DNA from 4 places in the Rhizobium sp. P1_B8 genome. Region 2 is predicted to be linked to each of the others. Evidence: predicted binding sites of a transcription regulator. Region 2 holds the regulator's gene; each other region holds the start of a gene.
What was found. The regulator PhoB, encoded in region 2, activates phosphate uptake and scavenging genes when phosphate is short. The targets are predictions, from matches to a motif close to TGTCATNNANCTGTCAT.
Positions count from the first base shown of each region.

Region 1: AC1D2N_RS11755 (DUF2794 domain-containing protein) is a predicted target of PhoB. The motif match lies at 2,379-2,395, and genes of this name have one in related genera.
Region 3: olsB (l-ornithine N(alpha)-acyltransferase) is a predicted target of PhoB. The motif match lies at 1,778-1,794, and genes of this name have one in related genera.
Region 4: AC1D2N_RS02740 (BtaA family protein) is a predicted target of PhoB. The motif match lies at 1,346-1,362, and genes of this name have one in related genera.

Region 1 covers NZ_JBFTZZ010000007.1:67,948-72,108, reverse strand. Annotated here, with positions in the region: gene AC1D2N_RS11770 (ABC transporter permease) at 1-224, shown strand, start outside; gene AC1D2N_RS11765 (Bax inhibitor-1/YccA family protein) at 405-1,133, shown strand; gene AC1D2N_RS11760 (GNAT family N-acetyltransferase) at 1,347-1,904, shown strand; gene AC1D2N_RS11755 (DUF2794 domain-containing protein) at 1,955-2,356, opposite strand; gene AC1D2N_RS11750 (DUF1223 domain-containing protein) at 2,741-3,481, opposite strand; gene acnA (aconitate hydratase AcnA) at 3,716-4,161, opposite strand, start outside.
Region 2 covers NZ_JBFTZZ010000004.1:91,115-95,275, reverse strand. Annotated here, with positions in the region: gene AC1D2N_RS07315 (aspartate aminotransferase family protein) at 1-809, opposite strand, end outside; gene AC1D2N_RS07310 (GcrA family cell cycle regulator) at 1,229-1,762, shown strand; gene phoB (phosphate regulon transcriptional regulator PhoB) at 2,019-2,702, opposite strand; gene phoU (phosphate signaling complex protein PhoU) at 2,837-3,550, opposite strand; gene pstB (phosphate ABC transporter ATP-binding protein PstB) at 3,595-4,161, opposite strand, start outside.
Region 3 covers NZ_JBFTZZ010000006.1:349,767-353,927, forward strand. Annotated here, with positions in the region: gene AC1D2N_RS11325 (NADP-dependent malic enzyme) at 1-102, shown strand, start outside; gene AC1D2N_RS11330 (L,D-transpeptidase family protein) at 279-818, shown strand; gene olsB (l-ornithine N(alpha)-acyltransferase) at 852-1,730, opposite strand; gene AC1D2N_RS11340 (hybrid sensor histidine kinase/response regulator) at 1,839-4,121, opposite strand.
Region 4 covers NZ_JBFTZZ010000001.1:575,785-579,945, reverse strand. Annotated here, with positions in the region: gene AC1D2N_RS02745 (serine hydrolase domain-containing protein) at 1-1,189, opposite strand, end outside; gene AC1D2N_RS02740 (BtaA family protein) at 1,407-2,651, shown strand; gene AC1D2N_RS02735 (class I SAM-dependent methyltransferase) at 2,648-3,322, shown strand; gene AC1D2N_RS02730 (glycoside hydrolase family 25 protein) at 3,448-4,161, shown strand, end outside.

The DNA of each region.
Region 1 (4,161 bases), on a different contig from region 2:
AATATCTGATCCTCGGGCTTGCGACCGCAATCTTCGCGCTGATCGCCGGCGGCGTTGCCGCCTGGTTCATCGTCGCCCGCATCATGCTTCTACCCTCGACCTTTCTGCCCGACGTGGCGGGACTGACGCTTGTGACCGCGCTCGTCCTCACCGTCGGCATCGGCCTTATCGGCACCTGGCGCATCCTTGGGCAGAAGGCGGCCCCCGTTTTGCGCGAGCTCTGACCGGGCAGCGGCACTCAAACCCTTCACCTTACGGCGATTTAACCGGCCGAGGCTTTGCAAGCCTCTTGTTTGCAATGGGCGAAAGCCTCATATTGTTCGCAGGCATGCTGGAGCTCCGCAGCGGCGCCCGGGTCGAAAACCCCGACACCGTATATCCATCGGAGCTTGTAAGAGGAAACTATGGCTGATCTTCGTAACTATCAAAGCCGCGCTCAGACCGGCGAGATGATTGATCAAGGCCTGCGCGCTTATATGCTCAAGGTCTACAACCTGATGGCGCTGGGTCTGGCGATCACCGGTGTGGCCGCATATCTGTCGTTCCAATTCGCCTTCGCCAATGGCGAACTGACCGCTTTCGGTCAGGCGATCTATGTAAGCCCGCTGAAGTGGGTGGTCATTCTGGCGCCGCTGGCTCTGGTGTTCTTCCTGAGCTTCCGGATCAATACCATGACGGTGGCCGCCGCCCAGACGACCTTTGCGGTCTACGCTGCGCTCGTCGGTCTGTCGCTCTCGTCGATCTTCCTGATCTACACGGGCCAGAGCGTCGTTCAGACCTTCTTCGTCACCGCCGCCTCCTTTGGCGCGCTGTCGCTGTACGGCTACACGACGAAGCGTAACCTGTCGGCGATGGGCTCGTTCCTGATGATGGGTCTCTTCGGCCTGATCATCGCTTCGCTGGTCAACATCTTCCTGGCGTCGTCCGCCGTCCAGTTCGCGATCTCGGTGCTCGGCGTCCTGATCTTCGCAGGCCTCACCGCCTACGATACGCAGCGGATCAAGGAATTGTACTTGGAAGCCGATGACGTCGCCGTGGCCGGTCGCAAGGCGATCATGGGTGCGCTGACGCTCTATCTCGACTTCATCAACCTCTTCATGTTCCTGCTGCAGTTCATGGGCAACCGTAAATAAGCAGGACCGACTGAGATCGAAAAGGCGGCTTCGGCCGCCTTTTTTGTTGCGCAGGCTTTCGCGGGGTGGTTCGACAGCGCCGCGCGTCCTTTCAGACGCGCAAAGGACGCTGTAGCATTTTGAATTGCTGCATAATTTCGTCCTTAAATCGATTCCGATTTGAGGAATTATGCAGTAGGAAGGCCTTACCCACTCCTATGGACCGGCCGCGAAATGTCCTTCCTCCTGCGCGATGCGTCGAACGACGATATTCCCGCCATTGCCGATATCTACCGCGAATCCGTCCTGAACGGCGTCGCGAGCTATGAGATCGTGCCGCCCTCCGAGGCCGAGATGGCGCTGCGTTTTTCGGCGATCGTCAGCCAGCAATATCCCTATATTGCTGCAACCGATGCGGATGGAATCCTACTCGGCTACGCCTATGCCTCGGCGTTTCGCACGCGTCCCGCCTATCGCTGGCTGGTCGAGGATTCGATCTATCTCGCGCCTGAGGCCCGCGGCCGGGGCATCGGCAAGGCGCTGCTCGCCGAACTGATCACCCGCTGCACCGGACTCGGTTTCCGTCAGATGGCAGCCGTCATTGGCGGCGCCAGCCCGGCCTCGATCGCGCTTCATCGCGCAGCCGGCTTCGAGGAGGTCGGTCTGATGAAGGGCACCGGCTACAAGCACGGCCGCTGGCTGGATACGATGTTCATGCAGCGCGTCCTCGGTGAGGGCACGAGCACCGATCCGCACCCGTCAGCCTATCCCGGCACGCTGTTTGCCGGCTAGCGCATCGTGCTTTGCGCGTTTGGAAAGAGGCGCAGCGCTGTAAGTGCGGCTTACTTGTCGACGAGCTTCAGGGCCTTGTCGAACACCTTCAGCACCTGGTTCAGCTCGTGACCGCGCTTCAGGATCGTACCGTTGGTGTTGATGACGGAATAGGCGCCCTGCTTGGCGGCGAGCTTCGGATTTTTCTCGATGCGGAAGAGCGGCATTTCGCCGGAACGCTTGAAGACGGAAAAGACTGCCCTGTCCTTGAGGTGATCGATGGCGTAGTCGCGCCATTCACCGTCACCGACCATACGGCCGTAGATCCAGAGGATGGCGTCCAGTTCGCGCCGGTGGAAGGTCACCGGAAGCGGGTCCTTGCTTTGCTTGTATTCCCTGAGATCGACGACGACTGAGGAACTGTGGTCGACGGAACGGCTTTCGCCGTGTCGCAAATCCGGCTGATCTGTCATCAGTCTCACAAGGCCTCCACATGTGACAGGAGAGTGACAGTTTGCCCGAGCCGCCGCAAATTGCAAGAGTGCCAGCCGCCACATTCGGCCGCACCACAGCGCCGCGCGTCTCTCGCGCACGGACGCTGTAGCACTTTGAGTCTGCGCATCATGCCTTCCGAAAGTTGGGTCCGATTTTCGGAAGGCATGATGCGCTGGGCAGGCCAACGCTTTCTCGACAGCGCCGCATTTCAGTCAAAACAGCGCCTCATTTGCAGGAGATTTATGAATTCCAGTTTGGCGCCAGCGCGCCAAAGGGCCCGGCGGAGCGTATCGACCTTAACCCCAGCCCCGAATACGCTCGGCCGGGCCGCCCCAGCATTTCATCCGTAACCGGATGAAATTTCAGATATTTTTTCCAGCCATCACCACGGTTGCGCCAAGGATGGCAGCCGGATCGCCGTCTGCGGTCGCCGATTGCAGCAGAATCGCGCAGCCTTCGAGCTGCGGCCGCTGCAGGACGCTGGCCGGCAGCGTCAGACTGGTCGCCTTGCCGTCCCACATGCCGACGGTTTCGACATTGGTGACGCTGTGCAGATAGGAGATCTTCTGGCCGCTGTTCTCACCCTTTTCGACGTCGATTGTCTTTTCCTTGTCGAAATAAACCATCACGACATTGGCTTTGCCCTGTCCGGCGCCGATCTTGATCTCCAGTTCGTCGCCGCGCATCGCGGCGTTGATGGGAACGGTCAGACCGTTGCCTTCGCTGCTAAAGGTGTCGATCTTGCTGTTGATTCCGTTGAGATCGGCGCCGGCCAGATGGCCGCGTCCGTTGACGATGGCCTGCGGCGTGTAGACGTTGCTGCGGCCCATCGTCCTGGCATAGCCGTATTGCCGCTCGGTGTTTTCCTTGGAGCTCAGCGTATCGGCCCAGCCGAGATAGTTCCAGTAATCGACATGATAGGCGAGCGCGATGACATCGCCCTGGTTCACCAGCTTGCGGAAAGCGGCGTCAGCGGGAGGACAGGAGGAGCAGCCCTGCGCCGTGAAGAGTTCGACGACACCTTTCGGCGTGCCGTCCTCGGCCTGCAACGGGCCTGAGAAAACAACGCTAGCGATCAGCGGAATCAAAAAACGGGGGGACATTCACCTGCACCTCTTTTTCAGCGCCGACGGCGTGTTCGAACCGGAGGCCCTGACATATGAACGTACGAATAATCCTTCCGGGTCCAAACGAAAAGTCACGAACGGGTGAGACGTAGCTCGACGGGAACTTGCGCAAAACAAATCATCGTGAGCCCCGCCTAAATGGCGTCGCCGCAAAGAAAAGCCGCCGGAAACTGCTCTCCGGCGGCCATTATCATGTGAGTTTCTTAAAAATCAGGCAGCGAGATCGCGCAGAACCGTCTGCAGGATGCCGCCATTGTTGAGGTAGATCACCTCGTCGAGCGTATCGACGCGCGACAGCAGCGGAACCTCCTTCACGGTGCCGTCGCCATAGGTGATCCTGGCAATCTTTTTCTCGCGTGGCTTGATCTTTTCCAGACCTTCGATGGTGACGAGTTCATCGCCCTTGAGGCCGAGGCTCTGCCAGGTCGTGCCCTCTTCGAAGACGAAGGGAATGATGCCCATGCCGACCAGGTTCGAGCGATGGATGCGCTCGAAGGACTGGGCGACCACCGCCTTGACACCGAGCAGGTTGGTGCCCTTGGCAGCCCAGTCACGCGAGGAGCCGTTGCCGTATTCGACACCGGCGAAGATGACGAGCGGCACGCCTTCCTGCTTGTACTGCATGGCGGCGTCGTAGATCGAGGTCTCTTCCTTCG
Region 2 (4,161 bases):
GTGCCGGCCTTCATGCCGGAGGCGGCCTCTGATGTGGCAAGGCAGGCGCCGAGCGGGAAACCGCCGCCGATGCCCTTGGCGACAGCCATGATGTCGGGGGTCACGCCCGCCCATTCATGGGCGAAGAGCTTGCCGGTGCGGCCGACGCCGGTCTGGACCTCGTCGAGGATCAACAGCAGGCCGTTGTCGTCGCAGAGCTGGCGGAGCGCCTTCATGAACTCGGTGGTGGCAGGACGGACACCGCCCTCGCCCTGCACCGGCTCGATGAGAATTCCAGCCGTGGCATCGGTGATCGCGGCGCGGACCGCTTCGATGTCGCCGAAAGCCACCTGATCGAAACCCGGCGCCTTGGGGCCGAAGCCTTCGAGATATTTCTCTTGGCCGCCGGCAGCGATCGTCGCCAGCGTCCGTCCGTGGAAGGCGCCTTCGAAGGTGATGATATGGAAGCGCTCGGGATGGCCCTTGGAAAACTGATAGCGGCGCGCCGTCTTGATCGCGCATTCGAGCGCCTCGGCACCCGAATTGGTGAAGAACACCTTGTCGGCGAAGGTGGCGTCCGTCAGCCGTTTTGCCAGACGTTCCTGACCGGGGATCTCATAGATGTTCGACAGGTGCCAGACCTTGTCGGCCTGCTCCTTCAGTGCGCCCACGACATGCGGATTGCTGTGGCCGACTGACGTAACGGCAACGCCAGCGCCGAAATCGAGATATCGCTCGCCGCTTTCGGTGATCAGCCACACGCCCTCGCCTCGCTCGAACCGCAGCGGGGCACGAGAATAGGTGTCATAAAGCGGCGCGGCTTCAGCCATGGCGCGATCTCCATCAAGTTGCCGGGCAATGACTCCGGCTAAGGAAACCAGGCCCGAAAAATCAAAAATGCCGCCTTGCGGCGGCGAGGGGCACTATTTCCTTTTCGCGCTGCAATGTCAACAAAACTGCGCCCTTAGCGTATGCAGCAAGGGTGTACAGCGGCATTTTCAGTCTTCAACAGGCATTATTGCAGAAATGCCACGCAGAGGCAGCAAGTTGGGGAAAACTACGAATTCGATTCATCCGGATTCATGCGACTCTTGTCACGGAGTCAGCCTCACACTAGGTTAAAGATCAATTACTAGACTGCATGCGGCGGAACTAGTCACCAAAATTGATCAAGCGTTTCTTGTTTCGGAGCTCCCGGGACAACGGTGAGGGATTCTGCCATCACCAACGCAAAAGGTGGAGACAGGGCATGAACTGGACAGACGAGCGGGTCGAGAAACTCAAGAAACTTTGGGCCGAAGGACTGAGCGCCAGCCAGATCGCTGCGCAGCTTGGCGGAGTCAGCAGAAATGCGGTCATCGGCAAAGTGCACCGGCTGAGCCTTCCAGGCCGTGCCAAGGCCGGCGGCACCAACACCGCCGCACGAACGCCGAAGCGCAATACATCGGCGCCGCGCGCACCGAACTATGCCTCACGGGTCGCCACGCGCACCGTTACCCGCCAGCAGGGCGCGACCATGCTGAAGGAAGAGATCGAGATCGAAACGATCGAGGAAATGGAATACGTGCCGAGAGGCAACGTGGTCGTGCCGATTTCCCGACGCCTCGGCCTGACGGAACTGACCGAACGCACCTGCAAGTGGCCGGTCGGCGATCCGCTGAAGGATGACTTCCATTTCTGCGGCTGCGAATCCCCCGACAATTCGCCCTATTGCAGCTACCACCAGAAGCTTGCCTACCAGCCGGTCAACGAACGCCGCCGGGCGGCCGCGCGGGCCAGCTGAGCGGGCTATTATCGTCAGACATAAATAACGGGCCAAGTGGCCCGTTTTTTTATGCAATTTTGGTTCGTGCCAATGGCTGCCCCTCATCCGGCTGCCGCCACCTTCTCCCCGTGAACGGGGCGAAGGGGCATGCGGCGCCCTCTCCGTTCCCAGCGCGCGCTCGTGTGGCACGTCCCCTCTCCCCGTTTTTTACGGGGAGAGGGTTGGGGTGAGGGGCAGCCATCAGCGCAAACCGGACAGCAGCGGGACAAAGCCCTCAGGCTTCCATCGAATAGCCGGCGCCGCGGACGGTGCGGATGACGTCCTGCATGTTGGAAAAATTCAGCGCCTTGCGCAGGCGGCCGACATGGACGTCGACGGTGCGCTCGTCGACATAGATATCGTGGCCCCAGACGCCGTCCAGAAGCTGCGAGCGGGAGAAGACCCGGCCCGGCGACGACATCAGGAATTCCAGCAGGCGGAATTCGGTGGGGCCGAGGCGGACTTCGCGGGTCTTGCGATGGACGCGATGGGTCTCGCGGTCGAGCTCGATGTCACCGCATTTCAGCACCGTCGACAGCACCTCGGGGCGGGCGCGCCGCAGCATCGCCTTGACGCGGGCAACGAGCTCGGGGGTCGAGAAGGGCTTGACGACATAATCGTCGGCGCCCGTCGACAATCCGCGAACACGCTCGCTCTCTTCGCCGCGCGCCGTCAGCATAATGATCGGCAGGCGCTCGGTTTCCGGCCGCATGCGCAGGCGCCGGCAGAGCTCGATGCCGGAGACGCCAGGCAGCATCCAATCGAGGATGAGAAGATCGGGCGTGCGCTCCTGAAGCCGCATTTCGGCTTCGTCGCCACGAAGGATGGTATCGACCTCGAAGCCTTCCGCTTCGAGATTGTAGCGAAGAAGCACGCTGAGGGCTTCCTCGTCTTCAACAACTGCAACTCTCGGGATCATGCGTGTCGGTCTCCTCGCGCATGATCCTTAAACCGGGGGTGATTTAAGCAATGCATCCTGCGCAAATTCAGAAATTGGCTGCGACCTCTTGCGCGCCCGGACGGGCGCGCACGCAGGTGGCGGGGTGTGGGCGGTTATTCCGTGACCGCGCCGACGGTGTTGGCGCTGTCGTCCTTCGGACGGTCGCCTTCCGGCTGCGCGCCTGTCGTCATGTAATAGATCGTCTCGGCGATGTTGGTGGCGTGGTCGCCGATGCGCTCGATGTTCTTGGCGCAGAAGAGAAGATGTGTGCAGCTGGTGATGTTGCGCGGATCTTCCATCATGTAGGTCAGGAGCTCGCGGAACAGCGAGGTGTACATCGCGTCGATCTCATTGTCCCGTTCGCGGATCGCATTCGCCTTGTCGGCGGAACGATTGGTGTAGACGTCGAGCACTTCCTTGAGCTGAACGAGCGCCAGCTCGGACAGATGCTCGAGGCCGCGAGCGAGCTTGCGGGGAACGCCGGTGCTTTGGACGGCGATGACGCGCTTGGCGGTGTTCTTGCCGAGGTCGCCGACACGTTCGAGATCGGCGGCGATGCGGATCGAACCCATGATTTCGCGCAGGTCCGAAGCCATCGGCTGACGGCGGGCGATGGTGACGATCGCCTTGTCGCCGATTTCGCGTTCGGCGTGATCGAGGATCACGTCGTCGGAGATGACCTTCTGCGCCAGCGCGGTATCGCCGTTGACGAGAGCGCGCACGGCTTCGCTGACCATCTGCTCGGCCAGGCCGCCCATTTCGGAAATCCGCCTGGACAGGAACTTCAAATCATCATCATAGGCAGAAAAAATATGTGTCGATGCCATGGGGCTTTATCCTCGAATAACGGGAAGGCTTGGTGTCGCCAAGATCAGCCGAAGCGACCCATGATGTAGTCCTGGGTGCGCGGATCGTCGGGATTGGTGAACATCTTGTCGGTGTCGTTCTCCTCGACGAGATTGCCGAGGTGGAACATGGCGGTGCGCTGCGAGACGCGCGCGGCCTGCTGCATGGAGTGGGTGACGATGACGATCGTGTAGTTCTCGCGCAGCTCGTGGATCAGCTCCTCGACCTTGGCGGTGGCGATCGGGTCGAGCGCCGAGCAGGGCTCGTCCATCAGGATGACTTCAGGGCTGACGGCGACGGCACGGGCAATGCAGAGGCGCTGCTGCTGACCGCCCGACAGGCCGGTGCCGGATTCGTGCACGCGGTCCTTGACTTCGTTCCAGAGACCGGCGCGCTGCAGGCTGGTCTCGACGATCTGGTCGAGATCGGCCTTCGACATGGCAAGGCCATGGATGCGCGGGCCGTAGGAGACGTTTTCATAGATCGTCTTCGGGAACGGGTTCGGCTTCTGGAAGACCATGCCGACGCGGGCGCGAAGTTCGACGACGTCGATATCGGGATCATAGATATCGTCGGTATCAAGCGTGATCTT
Region 3 (4,161 bases), on a different contig from region 2:
CTCGTCGGCGTCGACAAGCCGGTGCAGATCACCTCGATGGGCGCCAAGGACAGCGACATCGTCAACATGGCGGCGATCGCCGCCTATGGGGCTGGTTCGTAAACTCGTCCTGCGTTTCTGAGACGCGCCTTCTGGTGCCCGGCCTTGTGTGTCGGCCGGGCATTTATCCGGCTTTAGACTGGCGCCAAGGGGTGAAGCATCATGAGCGCCAAAGCCTGCCAGCCATTGCCGGCCGATCGTGCCCTGCCTCGAGCACGCCTCCTGAAGATGAGATCAAGTTGAGAAACAGGCTTGTCGTTTTAGCCATCGTGGTCGCCAGCTGTTTCGCTTATACGAAATTGATGGCCAGGGTCGGCTCAGGCTCGCCGCCTCCGGATGCGCCATTGGAACAACAGGCTGACCTCATTCGCGTTTATAAATCCGAACGCCGCATGCTCCTTTTGAGAGGCGATGCTCCCATCTCTACATACCGGATTTCTTTAGGCACGGCTGCCGATGCCGGGCCCAAGCAGCGAGAAGGTGACGAGAGAACACCTGAAGGACGTTATGAAATAGACTGGCGAAATCCAAAGTCCATGGCCTATCTGAGCCTGCACATTTCCTATCCAAATCCGGATGATCGGCGCAACGCTGAAGCAGGGGGTTTTCCTGCCGGGGGCGATATCATGATCCACGGGCTTCCCAATGGCTGGGGCCTCTTCGGAAACGTCCATCACCTGTGGGATTGGACGGATGGCTGTGTTGCAGTAACCAACTCGGAGATGCGCGATATCTGGGCTCGCGTCCCCAATCATACGCCGATAGAGATCATGCCCTGAAACATTGCCGGGGCCTGGCGACTAGGAAAGGCTCTAGCTCGCGAAGCGGCCGGCGTCGGCGCCGTAGTAATTCAGGTAGCGGTCGGAAATGCTGGAGATCGGCAGCACGATCAGCACGTCCGTCGTGTTGAAGGCATGATCAATGACCGCGCTGGAGCCGACCATCGCGCCGAGGCGCAGATAGCCCTTGATCAGCGGCGGCAGCGCCATCAGCGCCCGCTTCGGGTTGATGGCCTCGACCGGCATCAGATCCATGTTGCGGGCGAGATCCGGCAGTGCCCCGACGGCCCATTCGTTCTTCGCCAGCACGTTGTGATAGAGGAAGGACAGCGCCAGCGCGTGGCTTTCGAGATAGACACCGGGGAACGAGGCGCAGCCGAACATGGCGCTGACGCCGTGTTTCAGCGCATAGGCCCAGTTGCCCTGCCACAGGAGCTCGACGGTGCGCTTGGTGCGGTATTCCGGCAGCACGCAGGAGCGGCCGAGCTCCATGAAGCGCTTGTCCGGATGTTTCGCGATAAGGCCCTCGATTTCGAATTCGGAAGCCGAGTAAAAACCGCCATTGGCGACGGCGACATCCTGACGCAACAGCCGGTAGGTGCCGACGATCTGGTCTTCCGGGTCGCCCTCGATCGAGCGGTCGAGAACGAGAAGATGGTCGCAGACGGCGTCATAGGCGTCGACATCACGCTGCCGGCGCATGGCATCCAGCGGCAGCTGCGCCTTCATTTCGTCGACGAAGACGCGGTAGCGCACGGCCTGGGCAGCATCGATCTCGCGCGCCGTGCGGGCAAGGCGGGTCTCCAGATTGCCGATGCGGCCGAGGATATCGCCGTCCTTTTGCACAGCAGCCGTCGAGGGTGGGGCAGCCTCCGCGGTGGTGTCACGATTCAGGATGTCGATGGCGGACATGACGATTCTCCCGTTGCCGGCTTATCGACGCCATAAAACACTTCTCTGCGACAGGAAAGTGACATTTTGAATTTCCAAGCGCAAGCAGCGGGCCGGTTCCTGAGGCGCTCACCGCGCCTCTGCCCGGCGGGCGGAAAGTGCGGCGACCGCCTGAACTTCGGTCAGCAGCCGCACCGGATCGACCGGCTTTACCATGACGCGGTTGGCGCCGTTGAGCAAGACCTGGCGGCGTGAATCGTCGCTCTTGTCGGCAGTCAGCACGATCACCGGCACCGAGGCGAGATCGAGCCGCCGCTCGTGGCCGCGCAGGCGTCCCAGCATGTCGATGCCGTTCCCACCCGGCATCGAGAGATCGCTGATGATGATATCGGGTCGGGCATTCGCCTCGCAGAGCGCGCAGTCGAGCAGCGACTCGAAATCTTCGACATGGCGCACCTTATGCCCGCCCTTTTCCAGGACGACGCGCACCAGCATGGCATTGATCGGATCGTCCTCGCCGAGCAGGATGCTGAGCCCGCTGGCGGGAACCACCGTCTCCGCCACCGAAAGGCCGAAGCCCGGCTGGTTGTCGTTCAGCGCGTCGCGCTTCTCCATGCCGCGCATGCGCCCGCGCAGCACGTCGATCAGCGACTGTTCGCGCAGCGGCCGGATCAACCAGGCATCGAAAAGGTCGAGCGGATGGGCGCTGCGTTCTTCCGGGTTGACGAGCAGGACCTTGCGCAGGCCAAGGGCGGCGATTTCGGCGCGATCGGCAAGATGATCGGAAAATTCCGCCGACATGCGATGGTCGATGATGATATCGGTCGGCCGCCGTCCGCCCTTTGCCAATCCGAGCAGCGTTGACCGCGCCGTCTCGCCGTCGCCGACGAGATGGCAGAGGCCACCGAGCGCGGTGATCGTCTCGGCGATGGCGGTACGCGCGGCACCTGCCGGCGCCAGCAGCACGACGCTGTTGCCGGCAAGCAGCGTGTTTCGCCGGTCGGGGCGCTCGCTGCCGATATCGACCGGGAAGCGGATGGCGAATTCGCTGCCTCTGCCCTTTTCGCTGGCAACCGTCAGAGTGCCGTTGAATTCGCGCATGATGCGGGCGGAGATGGCAAGGCCGAGCCCGGTCCCGTTGCTCTTGTCGGCAACGGTCCCGCCCTGCTCGAACTCGCCGAAGACGCGCGCCTGCTCCTCCGCCGTCATGCCGGGACCGCTATCGGTCACAGTGATCAGCAAGTCGCCGGCGTCGAGCGACACGCGGATGAAGACGCCGCCGACCTGGGTGAACTTCACGGCATTGCCGATGACGTTGAACAGAACCTGGCGCAGCCGCGCCGGGTCGAAGCTCATATTTTCGGGGACATCGGATGACACGGTGGCGCCGATCTCGATACCCTTTTCATGCGCCCGGTGGGCGAGCATCTCGACGACGCTTTCCAGAAGCTTGCGCAGCGATTCCGAGCGCGGATGCAGCGCGAAGCGGCCGACCTCGATGGTAGAGAAATCGAGCAGATCCTCGACGAGCTGCGTCAATGCATGGCCGGACTGGCGGATGCTCGCGAGATAGTTCTGCTGCTCCTGCGTCAGCCGCGTCTCCGCAATCAGATGCGTCATGCCGAGGATGCCGGAAAGCGGGGTGCGCACCTCGTGGCTGACGGTGGCAAGCAGCCTCGATTTGGCGGCGCTGTTATATTCAGCCTTCTGGCGGGCCTCCTCGCGGCCCTGCGCGATGAGCCGCTCGTCTGTCACGTCGCGGGCAACGCTTTGCAGCAGCAGGCGGCCGTTCGCCGGGTCGCGGGTAACGACGTCGCGCCAGAGGAAGATGCGCTGGCCTTCCGGTGTCGAGATCTCGACATCGTAGCAGTGCGATATCGGACCGGGGCGGAAGGCAAGGCCGATCTCCTCGCAGGTTCTTCCTTCCGGACGCAGGCGCCCGGTCAGGCGGCGAAAAGTGTCGTTGGCGGAGATGATGCGCCGGTCCATGGTGCGGCTGACCGTGATGTCGCCGAGCACGTCGTGCACGTCGGCAAACAGCTTTGCGCCGGCGTTCCAATCCGGCATGGATTGACCGGGACGCTGCCCGGCCTTGCGCGACCGAACCATCAACAGGGCATAACTGGCGATGACGGCAAGGCCAAGAACGACGAGACCGCCCGAAAGCAGCAGCGGATCGCCGGCATGGGCAAGCAGCATCAGGATCGTTGCGGCAAGAAGGCCGGCGCCGCCCAGCCAGTAGAACAGCAGGCGCCTGGTCGCTGCGGGCCCGCTCTGGCGATCATCGGCTCCCCGGGGTGCCGCTGCGTTCGGTCGTGAGGAAAGGGCCTCCATCCGCTTCTCATGCGGCTTAGCGGCGGGTCCACCGAAGGCGGCGGACAATCTTTCCTGCAACTGTCCCAGGTTCTGCATGCTACCTAGCTAACATGAGGCCCGTTCCGAATGCCTTCAG
Region 4 (4,161 bases), on a different contig from region 2:
CGCCAGGAGCGAGCCAGGCTTGGCCTTGCGTATACCGCCCGTTCGACGCTGCCGTCGGGGTACGCATGGCGCCGACGAAACCCTCCGGCAGCAGCCGCTGGCCGTTCCACACGCCATCCTGCAGCAGGAACTGCCCGAAGCGCGCCCAGTCATGCGCCGTCGCATAGAGATAGGAGCTTCCGGCAAACGTGCCGCGCGCGTCGAGTTCGAACACCGCGCTCGTCATGCCGAGCGGCGAAAACAACGCGTCGTGCGGATAGGAAAAGGCGGCCTGCGCATTGCCGACCCTGTCCATCCAGATGCGTGACAAGAGCACGGCCGTACCGCTCGAATAGCGGAAGCGCTGGCCGGGTGCTGCCTCCATCGGCGCATTGGCCGGCAGCGATACCATGTCGGGATCGAGATAGAGCATGCGCGTCACATCGGCGACGTCGCCATAGTCCTCGTTGAAGGCAAGGCCGCTCTCCATGCCGAGCAGGTCGGAAACCTTGATCCTGGCGCGCGCATCGTTCTTCCACTGCGCCAGCAGGTTATCATCGTCGAAGGAGATCTTGCCGTCGAGCATCAGCCGGCCGAGGACCGCCGCATTCACGGTCTTCGTCATCGACCAGCCGATGAGCGGCGTCTTTGCCGAGAAGCCGGGGCCATAGGCTTCGGCGACGATGCGGCCATCGCGCACCACGACGATCGCCCGCATTGCAGGGCCGGCCACGCCGGCATCGGCAAGCAGCGCGGCGATCTTGCCGTCCGCCGGGTTGCCGGTGCCCTCGCCCTCCGGCCACAAGGCGTCATTCGGCTGCATCTTGGCCGGTGGATCGAAGGGCGCTGCATTCGCCGCCGCCTCGAAATTGCCGTCCGGCACGCTCGCGCAGCCGAAAGCGCCGCGATAGAGCGCATAACTCGGCGCAAACAGTCCCATGAAGCGCGCCGTCACGCGGTCGTTGTCGCGGTCGACGCTGACACGCACGAGCCGCAGCAGCGGATTTCCGGGCGCCTGGACATCGTCATGAAGCACATCCTCGGCCCCCCGACCGGCGATGAAGACATTGGAGCAGACGATCTTGGCGGCATAGCCGTCGCCGACGCTGAGCAGTTCCGGCGGCCGGATGAAGAGCCAGCTGGCGGCAGTGATGACGAGGAGAACGAGAAGGAGAGCAAGCGCCTTCAGGATACGCAGGACAAATCGCATGGCATTCCTCCATGGCGGGAGAAAAGCAGGAATCACACGCGCCGGAAAGGGGCCGAAGCGAAGAACGGCCATCGTCCCGATCACTTTCCCAGGAGAGCCATCCCGGTTGCTCGCCCGAGGAGGTCGAAGCCTCCGAAGAACGGCGCCCACAGCCCACGTCATCAAACTGTAGCAGAGGCGCGCTACACGCCCTAAACGCTAAAAAGGTGACAGACTCATGTCAGAATTTGCACCGGATGCCGGCTTCCGCAAGAACCGGAAACTCAAGGACGCCCTTCTCCGCCATAAGGCTTTTTCGAAGGATGGCTTTTCCGAGCGTCTCTTCGGCCTTCTCTTCTCCGGCCTCGTCTATCCGCAGATCTGGGAGGATCCGGATCTCGACATGCAGGCGATGGAGCTGAAGCCCAACCATCGCATCGTCACCATCGGCTCTGGCGGCTGCAACATGCTCGCCTATCTCTCCAAGGCGCCGGCCTCGATCGACGTCGTCGATCTCAACCCGCACCACATCGCGCTGAACCGCCTGAAGCTTGCCGCCTTCAAGCATCTTCCCGGCCATGCCGATCTTGTCCGCTTCCTGGCGATGCCGAACGAGAAGTCGAACAGCCGCGCTTACGACCAGCATCTCGCCGCCCGTCTCGATGAGGCGACCCGTAGCTACTGGAACGGCCGCAAGTTCGGCCGCCGCCGCGTCAGCGTCTTCGACCGCAACATTTACGAAACGGGCCTGCTCGGCCGCTTCATCGGCGCTGCCCACCTTCTTGCCCGCCTGCATGGCGTCAAACTGCGCGAGATGACCAAAACCCGCTCGATCCGCGAGCAGCGCCAGTTCTTCGACGAGCAGATCGCGCCGCTCTTCGAAAAGCCGGTCGTGCGCTGGATCACCGGCCGCAAGAGCTCGCTCTTCGGCCTCGGCATTCCGCCGCAGCAATATGACGAACTTGCGAGCCTTGCCGCCGATCATTCGATCGCGCCGGTGCTGAAGCACCGCCTGGAAAAGCTCGCCTGTCATTTCCCGATGAGCGACAACTATTTTGCCTGGCAGGCCTTCGGCCGCCGCTACGGCACCGAAACGGAAGGCCCGCTGCCGACCTATTTGAAGTCGGAGCACTATCAGGTGATCCGCGCCAATGTCGACCGCGTCAACGTCCACCACGCAAGCTTCACCGAGCTTCTGGCTCGCGAGCCGGCCGCCTCGCGCGACCGCTACATCCTGCTCGACGCACAGGACTGGATGACGGACGAGCAGTTGAACGACGTCTGGACGGAAATCACCCGCACGGCGCGCGACGGCGCCCGCGTGATCTTCCGCACCGCCGCCGAAAAAAGCATCATCGAAGGCCGTCTGGCTCCGGCGATCCGCGACCAATGGGATTACTTCGAGGAGAAGTCGCTTGAACTGACCGCGCTCGATCGCTCGGCAATCTACGGCGGCTTCCACATTTACGGGAAGAAGGCGTGAGCAAGGTCGGCACTGAGACGGCAGGAAAGAGTGATGAACATGCCAGCCTCATGGATGGCATGTACCGCTACCAGCGACACATCTACGACCTGACCCGCAAATATTATCTTCTCGGCCGCGACAGCACGATCCGCAATCTCGACGTTCCCGAAGGCGGCACCCTGCTTGAAGTCGGCTGCGGCACCGGGCGCAACATGGCCTTCGCCCACAGGCATTTCCCGACCGCCAAGCTGTTCGGCCTCGACATTTCCCAGGAAATGCTGATTTCGGCGCGCAAGACCTTCGCCACCAAGGCGACGATCCCGGAATTCCGCGTCGCCGACGCCACGGCGTTCACGCCGCGCGAATTCGGCGTCAGCGGCTTCGACCGCATCCTGATTTCCTATGCCCTGTCGATGATCCCGGACTGGGAGCGCGCCGTCGATGCATCGATCGCCGCACTCAATCCCGGCGGACAGCTGCACATCGTCGATTTCGGCCAGCAGGAAGGCTTGCCGGCCTGGTTCCGGCGCATGCTGCAGTCCTGGCTTGCGAAATTCCACGTCACCCCGCGCCCCGATCTGCGTGAGGTTCTGGAAGCGCAAGCCCATGAAAACAACGCGATATTGTTGTTCGATACCGTCGGCGGTGGTTATGCCTGGCGGGCTGCCATTATCAGCAAGCGCTTATAATTCGCTTGAAACTAACCGATTTTTTACGTTGATATGGTGAAAAGAGGGTTATCCTCTGCTGACTCGTCTTTTTCGAAGGTCAAGTTGTGGGGCAAAAAGATCATTCGAGTTACGACGGGACGCCCATGCGCCGGCTTTTGTTTTGCGTTTTGCCCCTGGCCATCATGCTGGCTGGCTGCACTTCTTCCGGTTATGACTATCTCGAAACGGCATCGATCAAGCCAAAGACGCGCTTCAAGGATACCGATCCGCAGGATTTCGGTCCGAAGCATCCGCAGCAGAACCAGGTCCACGGCATCGATATCTCCAAATGGCAGGGCGATATCGATTGGGCCACGGTAAAGAATTCCGGTGTCGCCTTCGCCTTCATCAAGGCAACCGAAGGCAAGGACAGGGTCGATCCGCGCTTCGACGAATACTGGCGCGAAGCCCGCGCAGCCGGCATCCCGCATGCCCCCTATCATTTCTATTATTTCTGCTCTTCGGCCGATCAGCAGGCAGACTGGTTCATCCGCAACGTGCCGAAGGAGGCCATGCGCCTGCCGCCAGTGCTCGACGTCGAATGGAACGCCGAATCGAAGACCTGCCGCTACCGCCCCGACGCTGAAACGGTGCGCGCCGAAATGCAGCGTTTCATGGACCGGCTGGAGGCCTACTACGGCAAGCGCCCGATCATCTATACCTCGGTCGATTTCCATCGCGACAATCTCGCCGGCTACTTCCAGGATTATCATTTCTGGGTCCGTTCGGTGGCAAAACACCCCGAAGTGACCTATTCCGACCGCCGCTGGGCCTTCTGGCAATATACCTCGACCGGCGTTATTCCCGGCATCAGTGGG